DNA from 2 places in the Comamonas antarctica genome. Region 1 is predicted to be linked to the other one. Evidence: riboswitches for the same ligand, from Rfam matches in the RefSeq annotation. Region 1 holds a riboswitch; the other holds the start of a gene.
What was found. A riboswitch is a leader RNA that binds a small molecule or an ion and turns the genes downstream of it on or off. The one in region 1 is predicted to bind cobalamin.
Positions count from the first base shown of each region.

Region 1 (5,169 bases):
TCATCGCTGGATTCCTGATCGTTGCCGGCTTGACCGGCGCGGTGATCGCCTGGAACCACGAGCTTGACGAATGGGCCAATCCCCGGCTCTTCAAGGCCGACTCCGGTGCGGCGCAGGGCGCGCTGGCGCCCTTGGAACTGGCGCGCCGCGCCGAGGCGGCCGATCCGCGGCTGCGGGTCAGTTTCGTGCCGCTGGCGCTGGAGACAGGCCATACGGCGATGCTGGGCGTTGCCGCGCGCATCGACCCGGCCACCGGCGCGCCCTACGCGCTCGGCTTCAACCAGCTGGCAATCGACCCGGCCACCGGCGAGGTGCAGGGGCGCCGGCAGTGGGGAGATATCTCCCTTTCGCGCGAAAACCTGCTGCCCTTTCTCTACAAGCTGCACTACACCATGCACATTCCCAAGGGCTGGGGCATCGACTTCGGCGTGTGGCTGATGGGCGTGGTCTCGGCGGTGTGGATCGTCGACTGCTTTGTGGCGCTGTGGATTGCGTTTCCCAGCGCGCGCAGCTGGCGCAAGTCGCTGAGCTTCAGGCTGCGCCAGGGCGGCGCCAAGCTCAATTTCGACATCCACCGTTCGGGCGGCGCGTGGGTATGGGGCCTGCTGCTGATGCTGGCCGTGACCTCGGTGTCGCTGAACCTGGCAACCCAGGTGATGCGGCCCCTGGTGTCGGCGCTTTCGCCGCTTGCTCCCTCGCCATTCCAGTTGCGCGAGGGCAGCCGCGCGCGGGAGCTGGCCGATCCGCGGCTGGACCGAAGCCAGGCCATTGCGCTGGCCGAGGCCGAGGGCCGGCGCCGCGGCTGGAGCGCTCCGGCTGGGTCCATTTTCTATGCACAGCGCTTCGGCATCTACGGCGTGGCGTTCTTCACGCCGCAAAACGACCGGGATGACGACGGCATCGGCAACGAGGTCCTTTACCTCGACGGCGACACCGGTGCCGTGGTCGGCGACAAGGTGCCGGGCCAGGGCTCCATGGGCGATGTCTTCATGCAGCTCCAGCTGCCGCTGCACTCGGGCCGGATACTGGGCACGCCGGGGCGGGTACTGATGTCGTTCATGGGCGTCTTCGTCGCCGCTTTGAGTGTGACCGGGCTGGTGATCTGGGTGCGCAAGCGCCGCGCCCGCAGGGTGCGCCAGTTGCGCTTGCAGGCGTAGCCTGCAGGGCGCCTCGCGCCGCAGGCATGGCGCGCTGGCGCCATGGCGTAAAATCCGCCCCGATCACAGGTGTTCCCTGGCGCTTCGCGCCTGGAATGAAACGGGAAGCAGGTGCGTGGCTCCGCCACCAGTCCTGCACTGCACCCGCAACGGTAATCAGAGAGTCCGGATGCAAGCCCTTCCACACGGAAGCGGCGGCCACTGCGCAAGCGGGAAGGCGTATCCGGGCTTCGCCCCTGGAATGGCGAGCTCTGCGAGTCCGGAGACCGGCCTGGTGTGAACAAGGCGCAGCGGGAGTGCAGCGGCCTGGTGGATGGCTGCGCCCGCAGCCGCCCGGCCTGTCCCACCCCTCTGCACGACGCATTCATCCGGCCCGGGAATCGGCCGGACTGACCATGGATTGGCATGCAGCAAGCAACGCGCTATCTGTCCGCGAGGGCAGGGGAAAGCCGCACCCGCGGCGGGCTGCCGCATGGCTTGGCGCAGCCATCGCGGGCACGCTCCCATGGCTGATCCGATCCAGGTGCAGGGCTGGTGCCCGACCGCATGGCAGCCGATGCGCGCGCAGGACGGCTGGATATTGCGCGTGCGCCCGCATTGCGCGGCGATCAGCGCGGCGCAGTGGCGCGTGCTGGCGCAGCTGGCGCTGGCGCATGCCCATCCCGCAATCGAACTGACGCGGCTGGGCAATGTGCAGCTGCGCGGCGTGGACGAGGCGCAGGTGCATGCCTTGCGCCGGCATCTGATCGAGGCCGCACTGGTGCCGGCCGATGCCGATGCGGATCTCGCGCCTGCGGTGCATTGCACGCCGCTGTACCAGGCGGGCGATGCGACCCACGCCTTGGCGCGGCAGTTGTCCGCAGCGGTCCTCGCCTGCCTGAACCCGCAGGCGCTGGCGCGCCAGCGCCTGGCGGCGCTGCCCAGCAAGTTCGGCCTGCTGGTCGATGACCCGGCGCGGCGCATGCGCGCCATCGGTGCGGACCTGCAGCTGTGGGTGGCCGACGGTGGCTATGGACTGGCGCTGGCCGATGCGGCGCATTGGCATGGTTTTGCGTCTGCCGATGCGGCCGTGGACGCCGCGATGGGGATCGCGCTCTGGTTTGCGCGTGAACGGGCGGGCTTGGCGCCCGCGCCCACGCGCCTGCGCGGCCTGCCCGCGCATCGCGCGCCGCCATTGCCGCCCGCGCAGCCATGGTCCATCCGCCCGGCCGAGCCGCTTGGCCCCGGCCCGCTGCCAGGCCATGGCACGCTGATCGGCGCGCCGCTGGGCCGCATCGATGCCGCGGCTTTGCTGGCACTGGCAACGCAGTTGTCGCCGGCTGCCGAGATCCGCGTCACGCCCTGGCGCTCGCTGCTGCTTGAAGGCGAAGCGCCGCCCGCGCTCGACGCCGTGCACTGGATCATCGAACCCGCCGACGCGCGCCTGCGGGTGTCCGCCTGCACCGGCGCGCCGCGCTGCGCCCAGGGCCATGTGCCGGCGCAGACGCTGGCGCTGGCGCTGGCCGGCGCAGTGCCGCCGCACCGGCATCTGCATGTGAGCGGCTGCGCCAAGTGCTGTGCGCTGTCGGCCGATGCCGCCGCGGTGGTGGTGGCAAGCCGCGGCGCCACGGGCCAGCCGCTGCTGCATATCTGCCGCGCCGATGCCCCCGGCACCCCGATTCACTCCCTGGCTGCAACCGAGGCGCCAGCACAGATAACAAGACGGCTACATGACCTATACCTATGAAAAGCACGGGGACGAGATCTACCGGCAATCCTTCAGCATCATCCGCCGCGAGGCCGATCTGGCGCGTTTCACGCCGCTCGAGGAGCGCGTTGCCTGCCGCATGATCCATGCCGCGGGCATGGTGGAGCTCGCCGCGCACATCCATTTCTCGCCCGACTTCGCCCAGGCCGCCGAAGCCGCGCTGCAGCGCGGCGCGCCCATCCTGTGCGATGCGCGCATGGTCAGCGAAGGCATCACGCGCAAGCGCCTGCCGGCCGACAACGCCATCGTCTGCACCCTGAACGACGCGCGGGTACCGGCACTCGCAGCGGAAATGGGCAACACGCGCAGCGCCGCGGCGCTGGAGCTGTGGCGCGCGCATCTCGATGGCGCGGTAGTGGCCATCGGCAACGCGCCCACGGCCTTGTTCCATCTGCTGAACATGCTCGAGGATCCGGCCTGCCCGCGCCCCGCGGCCATCATCGGCTGCCCGGTAGGTTTCGTCGGCGCGGCCGAGTCCAAGGACGCGCTGCGTGCCTGGGGGAGGATTCCGTTTGCCATCGTGCAGGGCCGGCTGGGCGGCTCGGCCATCACCGTGGCCGCGGTCAACGCGCTGGCCACGCCGGTCGAATGAAGGGCCGCCAATGAACCGCGGGAAGATCATCTGCGTCGGGCTGGGCCCGGGCGATCCGGAACTGATGAGCGTGAAGGCCGACCGCCTGCTGCGCAGCGCGCGCCATGTGGCGTATTTCCGCAAGCGCGGCCACCCGGGCAAGGCGCGCTCGCTGGTCAATGGCATGCTGCATGCCGAGGTGACCGAGTACCCGATGGAGTACCCGCTCACGACCGAGATTGCGCACGACGACCCGCGCTACATCGCGCAGCTGTCGGATTTCTATCTCGACTGGCAGGCGCGCCTGACCGAGCTCACGCGCAGCGAGGACGTGATCGTGCTGTGCGAGGGCGATCCGTTTCTCTACGGCTCGTTCATGCACCTCTACGTGCGCCTGCGCCAGGCGGGCCAGGTGCCGGTCGAGGTGCTGGCCGGCATTCCCGGCATGGTCGGCTGCTGGCATGCGACGGGCATTCCCATCACCTGGGGCGACGATGTGCTGAGCGTGCTGCCCGCGACGCTGCCCGATGCGCCGCTGCGCGAGCACATGGCGCGCTCCGATGCGCTGGTCATCATGAAGGTGGGCCGGCACCTGGGCCGCATCCGCGCGCTGCTGGCGCAGCAGGGCAAGCTCGACCAGGGCTGGCTGGTGATCAACGGCACCATGGCCGACCAGCAGGTCATGCCCTTGCGCGACGCGCCCGAGCGCTGCCCGTATTTTTCCATCGTGATCGTGCACGGCCAGGGCCGCCGCCCGGCCAATGACATGTGAGGGGCAGCGCATGAACGCCTCCACTCCACTGCCGGGCCGCCTGTCGGTGGTCGGCCTGGGCCCGGGCAGCGATGCGCTCGTGACCGACCAGGTGCGCGCCACGATTGCCGCGGCCAGCGATGCGTTTGGCTATTTCCCGTACATCGAGCGGCTGCAGGGCCTGGGCCATCTGCAGCTGCATGCCAGCGACAACCGCGAGGAACTGGCGCGCGCGCGCCAGGCGCTGGAGCTGGCCGCGCAGGGGCGCCAGGTGCTGATGCTGTCGTCGGGCGACCCGGGCGTGTTCGCGATGGCCAGCGCGGTGTTCGAGGCGCTCGACGGGGCCACGCCCGAGCAGGCGCAGCGCTGGGCCGCGGTGGACGTCGAGGTGCAGCCCGGCATCACCGCCATGCTCGCCGCGGCCGCGCGCCTGGGCGCGCCGCTGGGCCATGACTTCTGCTGCATCAACCTGTCCGACAATCTCAAGCCCGCGGCCGTGATCGAGCGCCGCATCCGGCTGGCGGCGCAGGCGGATTTCGCCATGGCGTTCTACAACCCGTGTTCGACATCGCGGCCCGAAGGCTTCGCGCGCGCGCTGCGGGTCTTGAGGGAGGAATGCGAGCCCGCGCGATTGATCTGCCTGGCGCGCAATGTGAGCCGCCCCGACGAGACGCTGCGGGTCGTGGCGCTGGCCGAGGCCACGGCGGACATGGCCGACATGCGCACCCTGGTCATTGTCGGCAACCGGCTCACGCGCCAGGTGGGCCGGCATGTCTACACGCCGCGCAGCTATCCCCATGCATGAGCCCTCAATGCTGGCTGGCGAGCCACTCCACGGCCTGCTGCGGCGTTTCGCAGCGCCGGCGCGGGGGCAGCTGCGGACGGTCCACCATGAGCACCGGAATGCCCAGTTCGCGCGCGGCCTCGATCTTGGCGTAGGTGT
Region 1 covers NZ_CP054840.1:943,399-948,567, forward strand. Annotated here, with positions in the region: gene HUK68_RS04395 (PepSY-associated TM helix domain-containing protein) at 1-1,157, shown strand, start outside; cobalamin riboswitch at 1,206-1,446, shown strand; gene HUK68_RS04400 (ferredoxin-like domain-containing protein) at 1,663-2,883, shown strand; gene HUK68_RS04405 (precorrin-8X methylmutase) at 2,867-3,496, shown strand; gene cobI (precorrin-2 C(20)-methyltransferase) at 3,507-4,247, shown strand; gene cobJ (precorrin-3B C(17)-methyltransferase) at 4,258-5,031, shown strand; gene HUK68_RS04420 (cobalt-precorrin-6A reductase) at 5,036-5,169, opposite strand, start outside.

Region 2 (5,169 bases), 1.7 Mb from region 1:
GGGACGGCGGCCGCCTGGGCTCGCGCCTGAAGTGGGACGAAGCCGAGCCCGCGGCCAAGGCCGCCTGGGAGCGCGCCAACCGCCACTACGTCTTCAACAAGCAGGAGTGAAACCGCGGCGCGGCAGGCTGTTTCAGCCTGCGCGCCGATCCGGCGCCCTGTCGTCTTCGGACGGCTGCGCATCGGGCAGAGGTTCGAGCCAGCCGGCCGCGGCGGTGATCACGCAATGCGTGAGCCGTTGCAGGCCGGCTTGCGCATTGCGCGCATGCGCCCAGTAAAGCGGCACGTCGACGGCCGTATCGGGCAGCACTTCCACCAGCGTTCCCGCATCGAGATAGCGCTGGATCATGAGCGTCGGCTGCATCGCCCAGCCGACCCCGGCCTCGCAGGCGCGCACGAACGCATAGGCCGATGGCAGCCAGTGCTTGGGCGGGCCGTGGCGCGAAGCCAGCCCCTGGGCCTGCAGCCACTTGTCCTGCATCGCATCCTTGCGGTCGTAGCTGAGCATGGGCGCGCGCGCGATGGTCTCGGGCGTCACGCCTTGCGCGAAATGCTGCTGCATGAATTCCGGGCTGGCCGCGGCTACATAGCGCATCGACCCCAGCGGCCAGGTATTGCAGCCGGTGATGCTGGTGGAGGTGGCGGTCACGGCGGCCATGACCGCGCCTTCCTTGATGCGCTTGGCGGTGTGGTCCTGGTCATCGATGCTGATGTCCAGCAGTTCGTTGCCCGCGCGCGTGAAGCTGGCCATCGCCTCCATGAACCACGATGACAGCGAGTCGGCATTGACCGCGAGCTTGAGCGTGGGCGGCATGGACTGGCCTTCGGCCACCAGCGCGGGATTGGTGCGGCGCAATTCGTTTTCCAGCAGCGCCACCTGCTCCACATGCAGGCACAGCCGGCGCCCGGCTTCGGTGCCGGTGCAGGGCTGGCCGCGCAGCACCAGCACCTGTCCCACGCGCTCCTCGAGCAGCTTGATGCGCTGCGAGACCGCCGAGGGCGTGATGTGCAGCTTGCGCGCGGCGCGCTCGAAGCTGCCTTCGCGCACCACGGCGGCAAGCGCTTCGAGTCCGGAATAGTCGAGCATTAGTTTGTCTCAAGTGGTTGCAATTAGTTTAATTTTACTTAATTTCTGCCGGGATCGACAATTTCCCTTATGTGGACAAACCTGATCTCCTCTTCCTGGATTGCCGGCTTCACGGTGTGCCTGTCGCTGCTCATCTCCATCGGCGCGCAAAACCTCTATGTGCTGCGCCAGGCGGTGCAGGGCCGGCATGTGCGGGCCTGCGTCGCATGGTGCGTGCTCAGCGATGCCTTGCTGATCGGCATTGGCGTGGCCGGCATGGCGCAACTGCTGGCAAGCATGCCCGGGCTGTCGTTCTGGCTGTCCGCGGGCGGGGCGCTGTTTCTGCTGTGCTATGGGCTCTATGCGCTGTGGCGCGTGGCCTATGCGCCCGATGTGGCCATCCAGGAGCCGCAGGCGGCGCAGCGCGGGCTGGTCGGCGTGCTTGGCACGCTGGTCGTGATCACGCTGTTCAATCCGCATGTCTATCTGGACACCGTGCTGCTGGTAGGCAGCATCGGTGCGCGCCAGGACGGTGCGCTCAAGGCGGTATTCGTGGCCGGCGCGGCCAGCGCCAGCCTGCTGTGGTTCCTGCTGCTGGCCAGCGCGGGCCGGCGCCTGCAGCAGGTGTTCGCGCACCCGCTGCCCTGGCGCGTGCTCGATGCACTGACGGGCGTGATGATGCTCGCGCTGTCATGGTGGATCTGGAGCGGGATCGAGACCGCGGCGTGAACTCCGCGCCATGAAAAAAGCGCTGCCGGGGCAGCGCTTTTCGTGCGGTCAGAAGGTTCAGAACGCGGGAACGACCGCGCCCTGGTACTTGTCCGCGAGGAACTTCTTCACATCGTCGGAATGCAGCGCCTGGATCAGCTTGGCGATCGCCGGGTCGTTGGCGCGGTCCTTGCGCGCGGCGACGATGTTGGCGTAGGGCGAATCCTTGCCTTCGATGAACAGCGCATCCTTGGTCGGGTTGAGCTTGGCTTCGATCGCGTAGTTGGTGTTGATCAGCGCCAGGTCCACATCGGCCAGCGCGCGCGGCAGCAGCGGGGCCTCGAGTTCGCGGAACTTGAGCTTCTTCGGGTTCTTCACCACGTCCAGCGGCGTGGGGGTCAGGCTCTTCGGGTCCTTGAGCTCGATCAAGCCCTGCTTGGCCAGCAGCAGCAGCGCGCGGCCGCCATTCGACGGGTCATTCGGGATGGCCACGGTCGCGCCGTCCTTGAGGTCCTTGACGTTCTTGACCTTGCGCGAATAGGCGCCGAAGGGCTCGACATGGATCTTGCCGTTCGGCACGGCCACGAGCGAGCTCTTGCGGTCCTTGTTGTAGCTGTCGAGGTAGGGCTGGTGCTGGAAGAAGTTCGCGTCCAGCTGCTTGTCCTCGACGGCGGCATTGGGCTGCACATAGTCGCTGAATTCGCGCACCTGCAGTTCGACCCCTTGCTTTTGCAATGCCGGCTTGACGTGGTTCAGGATCTCGGCGTGCGGCACGGCGGTGGCTGCCACCTTGAGCACCACATCGGCGGCATTGGCGGTGAGCGCCAGGGTGGCAAGAGCAATCGCGGAAAGGGTTTTCTTCAGCATGACAAAGGCTTTCTTCGGGAAGTTGCAATGGCGCTCTGCGCCGTAACTTGTGGCGCGCAGCCCGTAGTTTAGTGGGATGCGCCACAGTCCAACGGCAAAAACAGCATTCTGGTTATAAGAATGTGGTTTTTTATGCAATCCAGGCGTTTCCATCCTGTCGTCTGCCGCGATTTCGTCCTGGGCGAAAGTGTGTCTTTCCGTGATAATCGCGGCCAGGCGCCAGAAGGCGCCCAGATCCAGAGGTGCCCTGTTTCAGGGTTCAACGATAAGCAGGTGCGCCTGGCCGTCCGGCCGGCAATTCCTGCGCTGCCCCCGCAACGGTAGGCGAAATCTCAGGTCCTCACGCTGGTCGCAGCCGACCGGCAGTCACTGCGTGCCCTGGCGCGTGGGAAGGCGAGGGCTGAGCCGCAGTGCTGTCAATCGACAGCCCGCGGCGTTTCGCAAGCCCGGATGCCGGCCTTTGCGATCGCTTCGGACGCCGCGGGAGTGCGCATGTCTGGGCAGGCATGCTGGCTTGGGTGCGCGCAGGGGCGCGGCCCGCTTGTGCCTGCGTTCTTGCAAGCGTGCTGCCGCGGTGGTTTTTGGTCCCTGGGCTTCGCGGGTGAGCGAAGCCGCGCCTTGAAATCATCCCATGCAATCCTACCGATCGCGGCCGGCACGTGGCCGCGCCGCCCGCTCATTCTCTCTTTCGCCCGCCATCGCGCTGAGCCTGCTGGCCGGCGCCGCCCAGGCCGCCGCGCCTCAGGCGGCCGCGCTGGGCGAGGTGTTCGTCACCGCCACCGCGCGTCCCGAAGAGCGCTCGCGCATTGCCGCCACCACCCAGACCATCGAGCGCGCCGATATCGAGCGTTCGTCGGCGCAATCGGTCACCGACCTGTTGGCCGAGCATGCGGTGGGCTTTCTCAGTGAATGGACCGCCGCGCAGACCTCGATGAACCTGCGCGGCGCGGCCACCGACGGCCAGGGCCGCGACTACCGCGGCCAGGTTGCGGTCTTGCTCAACGGCCGGCGCGCGGGCACGGCCAACCTGTCGAAACTGAGCCTGTCGGATGTGGAGCGCATCGAGATCGTGCGCGGCCCGGGCTCGGTGGTCTATGGCAGCCAGAACATGGGCGGCGTGATCAATATCATCCTGCGCACCGGCGCCAGTGGCGGCGGCAATCGCGCATCGGTGGCCGGCGGCAGTGCCGGGCTGTGGCGCGCGGACGCGCAGCTCGGCGGCGCCGACGAGCGCTGGGACTGGTATCTGGGCGCCAACCTCGGCGGGCGCGACGACTACAGCTCGGGCAGCGGCGGCGGCGAACTGAAGAACACCAGCTACAAGCGCCGCGGCGCGGCCGGCGCGCTGGGCTGGCAACTGGCCGACCTGCACCGCATCGAGCTGCAGCTGCGCACGGACGGCATCTACAACGCTGGTTTCCGCGGCTCGGGCGCCAACATCTACAGCCGCGACAACCGCGACAACCGCTCGGCCGACCTGCGCTACGAAGGCGGCCTGCCCGGCGGGCGCGTGAGCTGGCTGGCGCATCTCTACACCTTCGAGGACGTGGATGAATTCAACTGGGCCTCGCCGGTGATCAGGTCGGGCACGGCGGCCGTGCCCGGCACCGCGCGCGACTACAACCTGCGCAAGCTCGACGCGGCCGGCCTGCGGCTGCAGCCGCGACTGCGCCTGTCCGACACGAACGACCTGCTGCTGGGCTTCGACTATGAAAAGAACCGGCTGCGCTCCGAGCGCGAGCGCGTGGCCATGCCCGGCGGACCCGCGGGCCAGGTCGCGCCCTATGACAACAACCAGACCGAGCACACGCATGCGCTGTATCTCGAGGATGCGCAGACCTTTCTCGACAACCGCCTGACGCTGCGCGCCGGCGTGCGCAAGACCTGGGGCGAGACGCGCTTCGACCAGACGCCCAATGTGGCGGCGGCGCTGACCACGGCGCGCGACTACGACCAGACCACCTGGTCGACCGGCGCGACCTGGAAGGTCAATGACGCCTGGGCGCTGCGCGCCAGTGCCTCGACCGGTTTTCGCGCGCCGACGGCCAGCGAACTGTCGGCCGATTTCACGGCCGTGGGCGGCGGGCGCAGCTTCGGCAACCCGAACCTGAAGCCGGAATCAAGCCGCCAGTTCGAAGTCGGCACCACGCTGCGCCAGGCGGCGTGGCGCGTCGATGCCGCGCTGTTCCAGAACACGATCTCCGACCGCATCATCACCGTCTCGCGCGGCCCGAGCACCAATACCTCGGACTACGCCAACAACGCCGCCGACATCGTGGCGCGCGGGCTCGAACTGAGCGCCAACGGCGATCTTGGCCGACTGGCGGGCGGCGCCACGCTCAGCGCGTTCGGCAATGGCTACTACCACTTCACGATGAAGGACCAGGGCGCGGCGGCTTCTGCCAACACCGACCGCGTGCAGCGCATGTACCAGTACGAGGCCGCGGCCGGCCTGCGCCTGGCACGTGGCGCGGACCGCAATGCCGGCGACTGGAGCGCGCAGCTCACGGCGCTGCTGCGCGGGCCGAT
Region 2 covers NZ_CP054840.1:2,611,800-2,616,968, reverse strand. Annotated here, with positions in the region: gene HUK68_RS12105 (hypothetical protein) at 1-110, shown strand, start outside; gene HUK68_RS12100 (HTH-type transcriptional regulator ArgP) at 133-1,086, opposite strand; gene HUK68_RS12095 (LysE/ArgO family amino acid transporter) at 1,156-1,794, shown strand; gene HUK68_RS12090 (MetQ/NlpA family ABC transporter substrate-binding protein) at 1,852-2,640, opposite strand; cobalamin riboswitch at 2,864-3,116, shown strand; gene HUK68_RS12085 (TonB-dependent receptor) at 3,272-5,169, shown strand, end outside.
Region 2: another riboswitch for cobalamin. It lies ahead of HUK68_RS12085 (TonB-dependent receptor); the one in region 1 lies ahead of HUK68_RS04400 (ferredoxin-like domain-containing protein).